3 regions of the Paenibacillus sp. cl130 genome follow, and region 3 is predicted to be linked to each of the others. Evidence: predicted binding sites of a transcription regulator. Region 3 holds the regulator's gene; each other region holds the start of a gene.
The links. Region 3 encodes Rex, which represses fermentation and respiration genes when NADH is low (regulators of the CRP and FNR family bind a similar motif). Its sites were predicted from a motif close to TTGTGAAATATTTCACAA; they were not measured.
Positions count from the first base shown of each region.

Region 1: the regulator Rex is predicted to act here: its motif matches at 1,322-1,339, upstream of nirB (nitrite reductase large subunit NirB).
Region 2: the regulator Rex is predicted to act here: its motif matches at 1,794-1,811, upstream of pflB (formate C-acetyltransferase).

Region 1 covers NZ_FOYG01000005.1:296,125-299,414, forward strand. The annotation lists gene BM358_RS16000 (beta-glucoside-specific PTS transporter subunit IIABC) at 1-518, shown strand, start outside; gene BM358_RS16005 (DUF4867 family protein) at 515-1,186, shown strand; gene nirB (nitrite reductase large subunit NirB) at 1,446-3,290, shown strand, end outside.
Region 2 covers NZ_FOYG01000002.1:295,270-298,559, reverse strand. The annotation lists gene adhE (bifunctional acetaldehyde-CoA/alcohol dehydrogenase) at 1-1,516, shown strand, start outside; gene pflB (formate C-acetyltransferase) at 1,845-3,290, shown strand, end outside.
Region 3 covers NZ_FOYG01000002.1:137,228-140,517, reverse strand. The annotation lists gene dinG (ATP-dependent DNA helicase DinG) at 1-868, shown strand, start outside; gene BM358_RS06965 (redox-sensing transcriptional repressor Rex) at 913-1,566, shown strand; gene BM358_RS06960 (amidohydrolase) at 1,553-2,854, shown strand; gene BM358_RS06955 (cell wall elongation regulator TseB-like domain-containing protein) at 2,892-3,290, shown strand, end outside.

The sequences.
Region 1 (3,290 bases), on a different contig from region 3:
AAACAGAAATGATTGCAGTCCATGAAGAGAAGAAAGAAGCTGCAACCCCAGCTCCTGCGCTAACGAACGAGAATATTTCCAGCCCGCTGACGGGTACTGTCAAACCGTTATCCGAGATATCTGATGAAGTGTTCTCTACTGGAGCCATGGGTAAAGGCGTTGCTATTGTGCCTGAGGATGGCAAACTGCTCTCTCCATTCAACGGAACTATAGCTAATGCCTTCCGTACAGGCCATGCGATTGGTATTGTATCGGATGGAGGAACGGAGATCTTGGTTCACATCGGTATGGACACCGTCAAGTTGAAAGGACAGCATTTTAAAACGCATATCTCAGAAGGGGATCGGGTTACCAAAGGTCAACTGCTGGTCGAGTTTGATATTGGAGCAATTAAAGCTCTGGGCTATGACATGACTACACCGATTATTGTGACGAATACAGCCGAATACTCTGACGTTAAGGTGCTGGGAAATAACCGAGTGTACACAGGAGATTCATTGCTGGAGGTCAAGCTATGAAGACTACGGAAAGACTAAATCAAATCAATGCACCTTTGGTCATTTATGAGGTAATGAGCGAAGCATTCCGCCCGTATGGAAGGCTGCTGCCTCATTTTAATACCACAGAGCTTATCAAGTATGCAAAAGAAACGACCAGCGTACCCGATCAGGGAAACCATTATGTACCTTCGGTCGCAGAACTCGAAGACTTCGGTGTAATTCACCGGATTCAAGATGAGGTGTACGGCCAACTTCCAATTCAGGCTGGTTTTTGCGCAGGTCAGAATACGGGTCTGACCGGGCTGGAATATCATCAGGGCAGCGAGGTGGTGATTGCCGCTACAGACTGTATTCATCTTGTCGGCAGAGTACAGGACATTGAGGACAATTCCTATGACAGTGCAAATGTTCAGGTGTTTTTTCAGCCTAAAAACACGGTTGTCGAGATATATTCAACGACACTTCATTATGCTCCCTGTAAAGTTGACAGTGAAGGATATTTGACGATTGTGATCCTTCCGGCAGGAACGAATATGCCACTTGAAGCGGGAGAAGGTAGCCGGGGGAACCTACTGCTGACTAAGAAAAATAAATTTCTTATGGTTCATAGTACACAGATGGAAAAAATCGCGGCTGGCGTCCATCCCGGGCTGCACGGGAAGTTGCTGAATATTTCTCCCATTTGAGTCAAAGTCCATCATTCATAAATTAAACTAAGGGACCAGCTAGCTGGTCCTTTTTTTTAACTCAATTTCAGCTGCTTACCTTTATCCCTTGAAGCAGAATAGGGAAATCCCTAAATATTTTTAATTTGAACTACATTGTGATTCTAATCACATATAGCTCTATCTGCTGCATTAAAATAGAAGCATAAGCAATATTCATAGGAACGTAGGAGATGTCGTCGGATAGGAAGCATCGTCGAATGAATGGAGGAACCGGTATATGATAAACAGTAAACAAAAACTTGTGGTTATAGGGAACGGGATGGCTGGTATCAATACGGTCGAACAAATTTTGAAATTAACGGATAAGTATGAAATTACGGTCCTGGGAAATGAGCCGCATCCGAACTATAACAGGATCATGCTCTCTTATGTGTTGGAAGGTAGTAAAACGATTGATGATATCATACTGAACGATTTGCAATGGTACGCGGATCAAGGGATTACTTTATATACAGGAAAAATGGTGAAAAGCATTGACGGTGAGAACAAGAAGATTCGCACCGAAGACGGACTGGAAATTGATTACGATGTAGCTTTGGTAGCTACTGGTTCACAATCATTTATTCTGCCTATTCCGGGTAAAGAATTACCGGGTGTCATCGGTTTCAGAGATATCGCCGATTGCTCGGCAATGCTTGAGGCAGCAAAGACCTTTAAAAAGGCAGCTGTCATTGGTGGAGGCCTATTGGGGCTGGAAGCAGCTAAAGGCTTGGTCAACCTGGGTATGGATGTTACGGTCGTTCATTTAATGGAGGATTTGATGGAACGCCAGCTGGACCGGGAAGCCTCTGCGATGCTGAAAACAGAACTAGAACGCCAGGGAATCAAGTTTGCTATGCAAATGCAAACTGCGGAGGTGTACGGTCAAGATCGGGTACAAGGACTGCGGTTTTCAGACGGAAGCGAGCTGGAAGCGGATTTGGTCGTTATGGCCGTCGGGATCAAACCTAATATTCAGGTGGCTGTGCAAAGTGGTATGGAAACGAACCGTGGTATTGTAGTCGATGATTTGATGAGAACCTCCGTGCCGGATGTATATGCTGTAGGGGAATGTGTTGAACACCGCGGAACCTGTTACGGCTTGGTAGCTCCGCTGTTTGAACAGGGGAGTGTAATTGCCAAACATTTGGCAGGTGCGGATACTGAAGGTTATATGGGATCGGTGGTTTCCACCAAGCTCAAAATTTCAGGGGTGGATGTTTTCTCAGCTGGCGAATTCATAACCCAGCCTGAACATACGGTGATTGTGGCAAAGGATGAGTGGAAGCGCACATACAAAAAAGTGCTGCTTCGTGAAAATAAGATTGTTGGAACTGTACTGTTTGGCGATGTGAGCGAATCTGCTAGCCTTCAAAAATATGTGCGTCAGCAAACATTGATGACAGATGAGATATATGGACAGATCATGGGTACTGGATGCAGCAAGGACGGGGCGAAATCATTATCCGCTGAAACGATGGCTGATGACGAAATTGTCTGTGGCTGTAACGGTGTAACCAAAAAGACGATTGTGGATGCGATTAATGATAATGGACTGACCACAGTCGATGAAATTAAGGCATGTACCGGAGCAACGCGTTCCTGTGGAGGGTGTAAGCCGGTTGTAGAGCAAATTCTGCAGTACGTTCTTGGAGACAGCTTCAAGACGTCAGCCAAGCAAGGAATATGTGGCTGCACAACTTTGAGTCGGGACGAGATTGTGGAAGCGATCAAAACCAAAGGGCTGACAACAACGCGTGAAGTTATGAATGTACTGGGTTGGCATAATGATGAAGGATGCTCCAAATGTCGGCCAGCGCTGAATTACTATCTGGGAATGATTAACCCGGATACCTATGAAAATGAGGGAGATTCCCGTTTTGTAAATGAGCGATTGCACGCGAACATTCAAAAGGATGGAACGTTTACAGTTGTTCCTAGAATGTACGGTGGTGTAACGACCCCAGAAGATTTGAAGAAGATAGCAGATGTTTCTCTTAAATACAACGTTAAGGTCGTTAAAGTAACAGGAGGACAGCGGCTTGATTTGATCGGTGTCCGTAAAGAGGATCTGCCTAAAGTA
Region 2 (3,290 bases), 160 kb from region 3:
CGCTGCTGAAGTCGTGGAATTCGGGGGCATGGGCCACTCGTCCGCTATTCATTCGAACGATGAGGACGTTATCGCCCGCTTCGCAAACCGTCTGCAAACAGGACGTATCATTGTAAATGCACCTTCCACACATGGTGCGATTGGCGACATTTACAACACCAATCTTCCTTCGTTGACACTCGGTTGCGGTTCGTACGGTCGTAACTCGACTTCGTCGAACGTATCGGCAGTCAATTTGATTAATGTGAAAAGGGTGGCGAAACGGACGGTGAATATGCAATGGTTCAAAGTACCTTCCAAAATCTATTTTGAAAAAAATTCGACACAGTATCTTGCTAAAATGCCTGATATCACACGTGTAGCCATTATCACGGACCCTATGATGGTAAAACTGGGATATGTGGATCGTGTTATTCATTATCTGCATCAACGCCAAACACCGGTAGCTATCGAAGTGTTCTCTGAAGTAGAGCCAGATCCATCGACAGTTACGGTAGAACGTGGTACAGAAATGATGAGACGTTTCCAACCGGATTGCATCATCGCACTGGGCGGCGGTTCGCCAATGGATGCGGCTAAAGGCATGTGGATGTTCTATGAATATCCAGATACTGATTTCAATAACTTAAAACAAAAATTCATGGATATCCGTAAACGGATTTACAAGTACCCACGTCTGGGCCAAAAAGCACAATTTGTAGCTATCCCTACAACCTCGGGTACAGGTTCCGAAGTTACATCGTTTGCAGTAATTACGGACAAAAACCTGGGTAACACGAAGTACCCGCTGGCTGACTATGAGTTGACTCCTGATGTGGCAATTATTGACCCAGTGTTTGTATATTCGCTGCCTAAAACAGCTGTAGCGGACACAGGTATGGACGTTCTGACACATGCTATCGAGGCTTACGTGTCCGTAATGGCTAATGATTACACAGATGGTCTGGCAATTAAAGCCATTCAATTGGTATTCCAATACCTAGAACAATCGGCTCTGATCGGTGATAAGCTGGCTCGTGAAAAAATGCATAATGCTTCCACACTTGCTGGTATGGCGTTTGCTAATGCATTCTTGGGTATTAACCACAGTCTTGCACATAAATGGGGTGGACAATACCATACAGCGCATGGCCGCACGAATGCCATTTTGCTGCCGCACGTTATTCGCTATAATGCGAAAAAACCGACAAAATTTGCTTCGTTCCCTAAATATTCGCACTTTGTTGCGGATGAGCGTTATGCAGAAATCGCGCGCATACTGGGACTGCCTGCACGCACCACCGAAGAAGGGGTTAACAGCTTGATCGAAGCAATCCGTAAGATGAACAAAACACTCGGTATCGAGGAATCGTTCCAACAAATCGGTTTCGATGCGAAGGATTTCGAATCACGTGTAGACTATCTGGCTGACCGCGCATTTGAAGATCAATGTACAACTGCGAATCCGAAGTTGCCACTGGTTACGGAGTTGGCTGATGTCTATCGCAATGCCTTCTACGGACGTTTTGACCAATAATATAATAGGTACGAAGAGGCTTGTGAAAAAGCATTTTCTCGTTCAATACCGATGCAGGCTCTCTATATAGAGGGCCTGTTGGTTTGGGAAGGGAGGTGAACGGCAAGGCTAAGGATATAGGCGCGAAGCTAGGGAAAATAAAGTGATAAAAATCACTCATGTTGTGATTTTTATCACATACTACACTCTATCATTATTCTACAATAAGGGTGTAAGAAAGGTCCCGACACTGAGCGTAAGGCATCGGTGAACAGGCCGGGCTCAAGAAATAGCTTTATCGTGAAAAAAATCACAAGTCCGGAAGACCAAACAATTTGGAGGGATTTACATGTCGGTGATTGAGAGAGAATTACAAGAGCAACAATCTGGCTGGAGAGGTTTTAAAAAAGGCAAATGGACTAAAGAAGTCAACGTCAACGATTTTATTGAAACCAATATCTTACCTTATGTTGGCAATGAAGAATTTTTGGTTGGTCCTACCGCCAACACAACTGCACTGTGGGATATTGTATCCGATCTTACCAAAAAAGAGCTGGCAAACGGCGGCGTGCTTGATGTAGACGTGAATACGCCATCCACTATTATTTCACATAAGCCGGGTTATCTGGACCGGGATAAAGAGCAAATTGTCGGTGTACAAACAGATGCTCCATTCAAACGCTCTTTGCAGCCGTTTGGTGGAATTCGGATGATGATCGACGCTTGCAAAGCCTATGGTTTTGAAGTACCAGAAAGTATCATTGATATCTTCACTCATATTCGTAAAACTCACAACCAAGGTGTATTTGACGCTTATACAGATGAAATGAGAGCAGCTCGTAAAGCTGGTATCATTACTGGTCTGCCAGATGCATACGGTCGTGGTCGTATTATCGGTGACTATCGTCGTGTAGCTTTGTATGGTGCAGACTTCTTGATCCAAGATAAAAAACTGCAACTGAAAAGCCTTGAAGTTGATTCCATGGAAGAAGATGTAATTCGTCTGCGTGAGGAAATTTCCGAACAAATTCGTGCTTTGAATGAACTGAAACAAATGGCTGCTGAACACGGTTTTGATATCTCAAAACCTGCTAACAATGCGAAAGAAGCTTTCCAATGGGTATATTTTGGATATCTTGCAGCAATCAAAGAACAAAATGGTGCAGCAATGTCCTTAGGACGTGTATCTTCCTTCCTTGATATTTACTCTCAACGTGATATGGAAGAGGGTACAATGACAGAAGAACAAGCTCAAGAACTGGTCGATCATTTTGTTATGAAATTGCGTATTGTTAAGTTCTTGCGCACACCTGACTATAATGAACTGTTCAGTGGAGATCCAACTTGGGTTACTGAGTCCATTGGTGGTATGTCCGTAACTGGAGAAACTCGGGTAACTAAAAACAGCTTCCGTTTCCTGCACACCCTCTACAATCTGGGACCTGCACCGGAGCCGAATCTGACTGTACTGTGGTCGGAAAAATTGCCTGAAGGCTTCAAAAAATATTGTGCGAAAGTTTCTATTGAAACTAGCTCCATTCAGTACGAGAATGACGATCTGATGCGTCCGATTTATGGAGACGATTATGGTATTGCTTGTTGTGTATCGGCAATGAAAATCGGTAAACAAATGCAATTCTTTGGTGCTCGTGCCAACTTGGCTAAAGCTCTGCTGTATGCAATTAACGGTGGTAAAGATGAAAAATCTGGCGTCCAAGTAGGGCCTGAATTCCCAGCCATTACAGGCGAAGTTCTGGAATATGAAGAAGTGTTGAGCCGCTTCAAACCTATGATG
Region 3 (3,290 bases):
TTATGCGGTGCCCGTCGATGTGAGCCGCCAGTTGAAAGAAATGTTTTTTGACAAAAAAAGAAGCATTATTCTGACGTCTGCTACCTTATCGGTAGATAAGTCGTTTCAGTACATGATCGATCAGCTCGGCTTGCAGGAGGCCGCAGATCAAGAGCGGCTGATGACTTCGCAGCTCCCGTCACCCTTTAATTACAGGGATCAGGTGTTGCTGGTCATTCCACGGGATTTCCCAAGCGTGAAGGGCAGTGTAGGAGATGCACACTTTGTAGATATGCTCGTTAGCTCTCTAGGAGCGACTGCTCAGGCGACGCGGGGGAGAATGCTCGTTCTGTTTACTTCCTATCGGATGCTCCGGCAAGTGTATGAGCCGCTCAAAGAGGCCTTAGCATCCAGCGAAATTACTGTGCTGGGACAAGGTGTGGACAGTGGGAGTCGCAGCAAGCTAACCCGCCGTTTTCAGGAAGCCAAAGCTTCTGTATTGCTGGGAACCAGCAGCTTCTGGGAAGGCGTCGATATTCCAGGAAAGGCTCTGACTTGTCTGGCCATTGTTCGCTTGCCGTTTCAACCGCCGAATCACCCGTTGCTGGAGGCAAAAAGCGAGCTGCTTCAGCAGCAGAAGAAGAATCCATTTATGAAGCTGTCTGTACCACAAGCGGTCATTCGCTTCAAACAGGGATTTGGTCGGTTAGTACGTACAGCGAGCGACCACGGGGTCGTTATCGTTTACGATACGCGTGTGATCGAATCCTATTACGGAAAGCACTTTTTGTACTCGTTACCGGGACCAAAAATGGAGCATATGCCATCGGAGCAAATGGTGCCCCGCATCGCCGAATGGCTCCAATCCGCCCCGGAGACAGAGGCATAACGGACGGACACTAAGTATGTTCGTTACAATTAGGGGGAGCAAGTATGAAATCAGATAAAATTTCAGAGGCTGTCGTACGGAGGTTACCCGTATATTTACGTTATCTGAATGCACTTCACAAACGGGAGGTGGCTACGGTCTCTTCTCAAGAGTTGGGACAGAGGCTAGATTTGAACCCGGCCCAAATCCGTAAAGATCTCGCCTATTTTGGAGATTTTGGTCGGAAGGGTATCGGTTATGATGTTTCTTATTTAATTGAGAAAATACGCCATATCCTGAAAATCGACCAGCAAATTAATGTCGTATTGGTCGGTGCGGGTAATCTGGGGCAAGCCCTTTCGAATTATAACGCTTATTTAAAAGACAATATGAAGATTGTAGCAGTATTTGATGCGTTTCCAGATAAGGTAGGGACCAAGATCAATACATTGGTCGTTCAACCGATGGATGAACTGGAAGCCACTGTGAGAGAAAAAAACATTCGAATCGGGATTATTACCGTACCTGATTTTGAAGCACAGCACGTGGCTGACAGGCTTATTGAGAGCGGAATTGGAGCGATTCTGAACTTTGCACCGACTACTCTCAAGGCACCGGCCAACATTCGGATTCATGCCACAGACTTTACAACTGATTTGCTTAGCCTCGCTTATTATTTGGAGGACGGAAAGGAAGAAACACAATATGACAGTGAATAAATGGATGATTAAAAACGGCTCTTTTGCCGTAAATGGATCAGAAGCTGGGGTAGTCCATGGTTTTATGATTGTGGAGGATAGCCGTATTACTTATATTGGCGAAACTTTGCCTGCGGGTGAGGAAGAGACGGAAGCGATCGATGGTAAGGGGCTATTGTTTTTACCTGGTCTGATTAATACTCATGGTCATGCGGCGATGTCTCTGCTGCGTGGGCATGGAGATGACTTGGCACTTCAAGTATGGCTTCAGGAGAAAATGTGGCCTATGGAAGCCAAGTTTACATCTACGGACGTGTACTGGGGTACGTCCTTGTCTGTGCTGGAAATGCTGAAAGGTGGAACAACGACCTTCCTGGATATGTACGATCATATGGATGAGGTGGCTCGTGTAGCTGAAGAGTCAGGTATTCGTGCAAGTCTGATGCGTGGAGCAATTGGACTATGCTCGGAAGAAGAACAGCGAATCAAGCTGGCTGAGGCCGTGACTTTTGCGCGTAACTGGCATGGTAAAGCAGACGGGCGTATTACAACGATGATGTCTCCGCACGCGCCATACACATGTCCACCTGCGTTTATTGAAAAATTCGTACAAGCTGCGCATGATCTGGACTTGCCACTGCATACGCACATGTCTGAGACGATCGCCGAAGTGGAGCAAAACGTACGCGACTACGGTTTGCGTCCAGTTGCACACTTAGATAAGCTTGGCTTTTTCTCCCGTCCTTCGCTTGTTGCCCATGGCGTTCATTTGAACGACGAAGAAATAGCTTTACTGGCTGAACGTGGTGTAGCGGTTTCGCATAATCCTGGTAGCAACTTGAAGCTGGCAAGTGGTGTGGCCAGAGTGCCTGAATTGCTGCGTGCAGGGGTTACTGTTTCTCTCGGAACGGATGGTCCTGCCAGCAATAATAACCTGGATATGTTCGAGGAAATGCGTCTGGCGGCACTTATTCACAAGGGTGTATCCGGTGACCCTACGGCAGTTCCTGCAAGTGAAGCGCTGCGTCTTGCAACAGAATACGGTGCAAAGTCGATTGGTTTAAAAGAAGTAGGAGCGTTGGCAGCGGGCAACAAGGCTGACTTTATCGCGTTGGATCTGAATCAGGCACATTTCTTGCCGCGTACAGATCTTATTTCCCATGCGGTATACTCTGCAAGCGCCAAGGACGTGGCTCATGTGTGGGTAGACGGTCGCCAGGTTGTGAAAAACGGCGAATGCCTGACTATGGACGAGGAACGTATCAAACATGAGGCACAAGCCGCCTTTGAAGGGCTGCTGTCGCGCTAATTTAGGTGTCACATCCCCTTAGAGAGGAAGCACGGGTTTGAAAAATAAGAAAAAGTGGATAGCGGTCGCCATTTTGGCCGTGATACTGATCCTGATCAGCATTTTCTGGTATTATTCCTATGTTACTCAAGACCAGGTGGCTGAGGAAAATGCCGCTATCATTAAGGCCAAGCAATCAGGTGGTCTGGTTAGCACGACTCAAACATGGAAGTCTGTGTGGGATCAGGTATATTGGGTGGTTCAAGGGAAAAATGCACAGAATGAAAATATAATGGTGTGGGTTCCTTTTCAAAAAGTGGAAGGAAAACCTAACGTACCTGCCGCAGATAATAGCGGTGTTCACACCGAGTTGCTGAAGAACGGAGTCGATGAGCAAAAAATGACGGCAATAATTCAGCAGCAGCTTCCAGGTGCAAAAATTGTAAGGCTTCAGCCG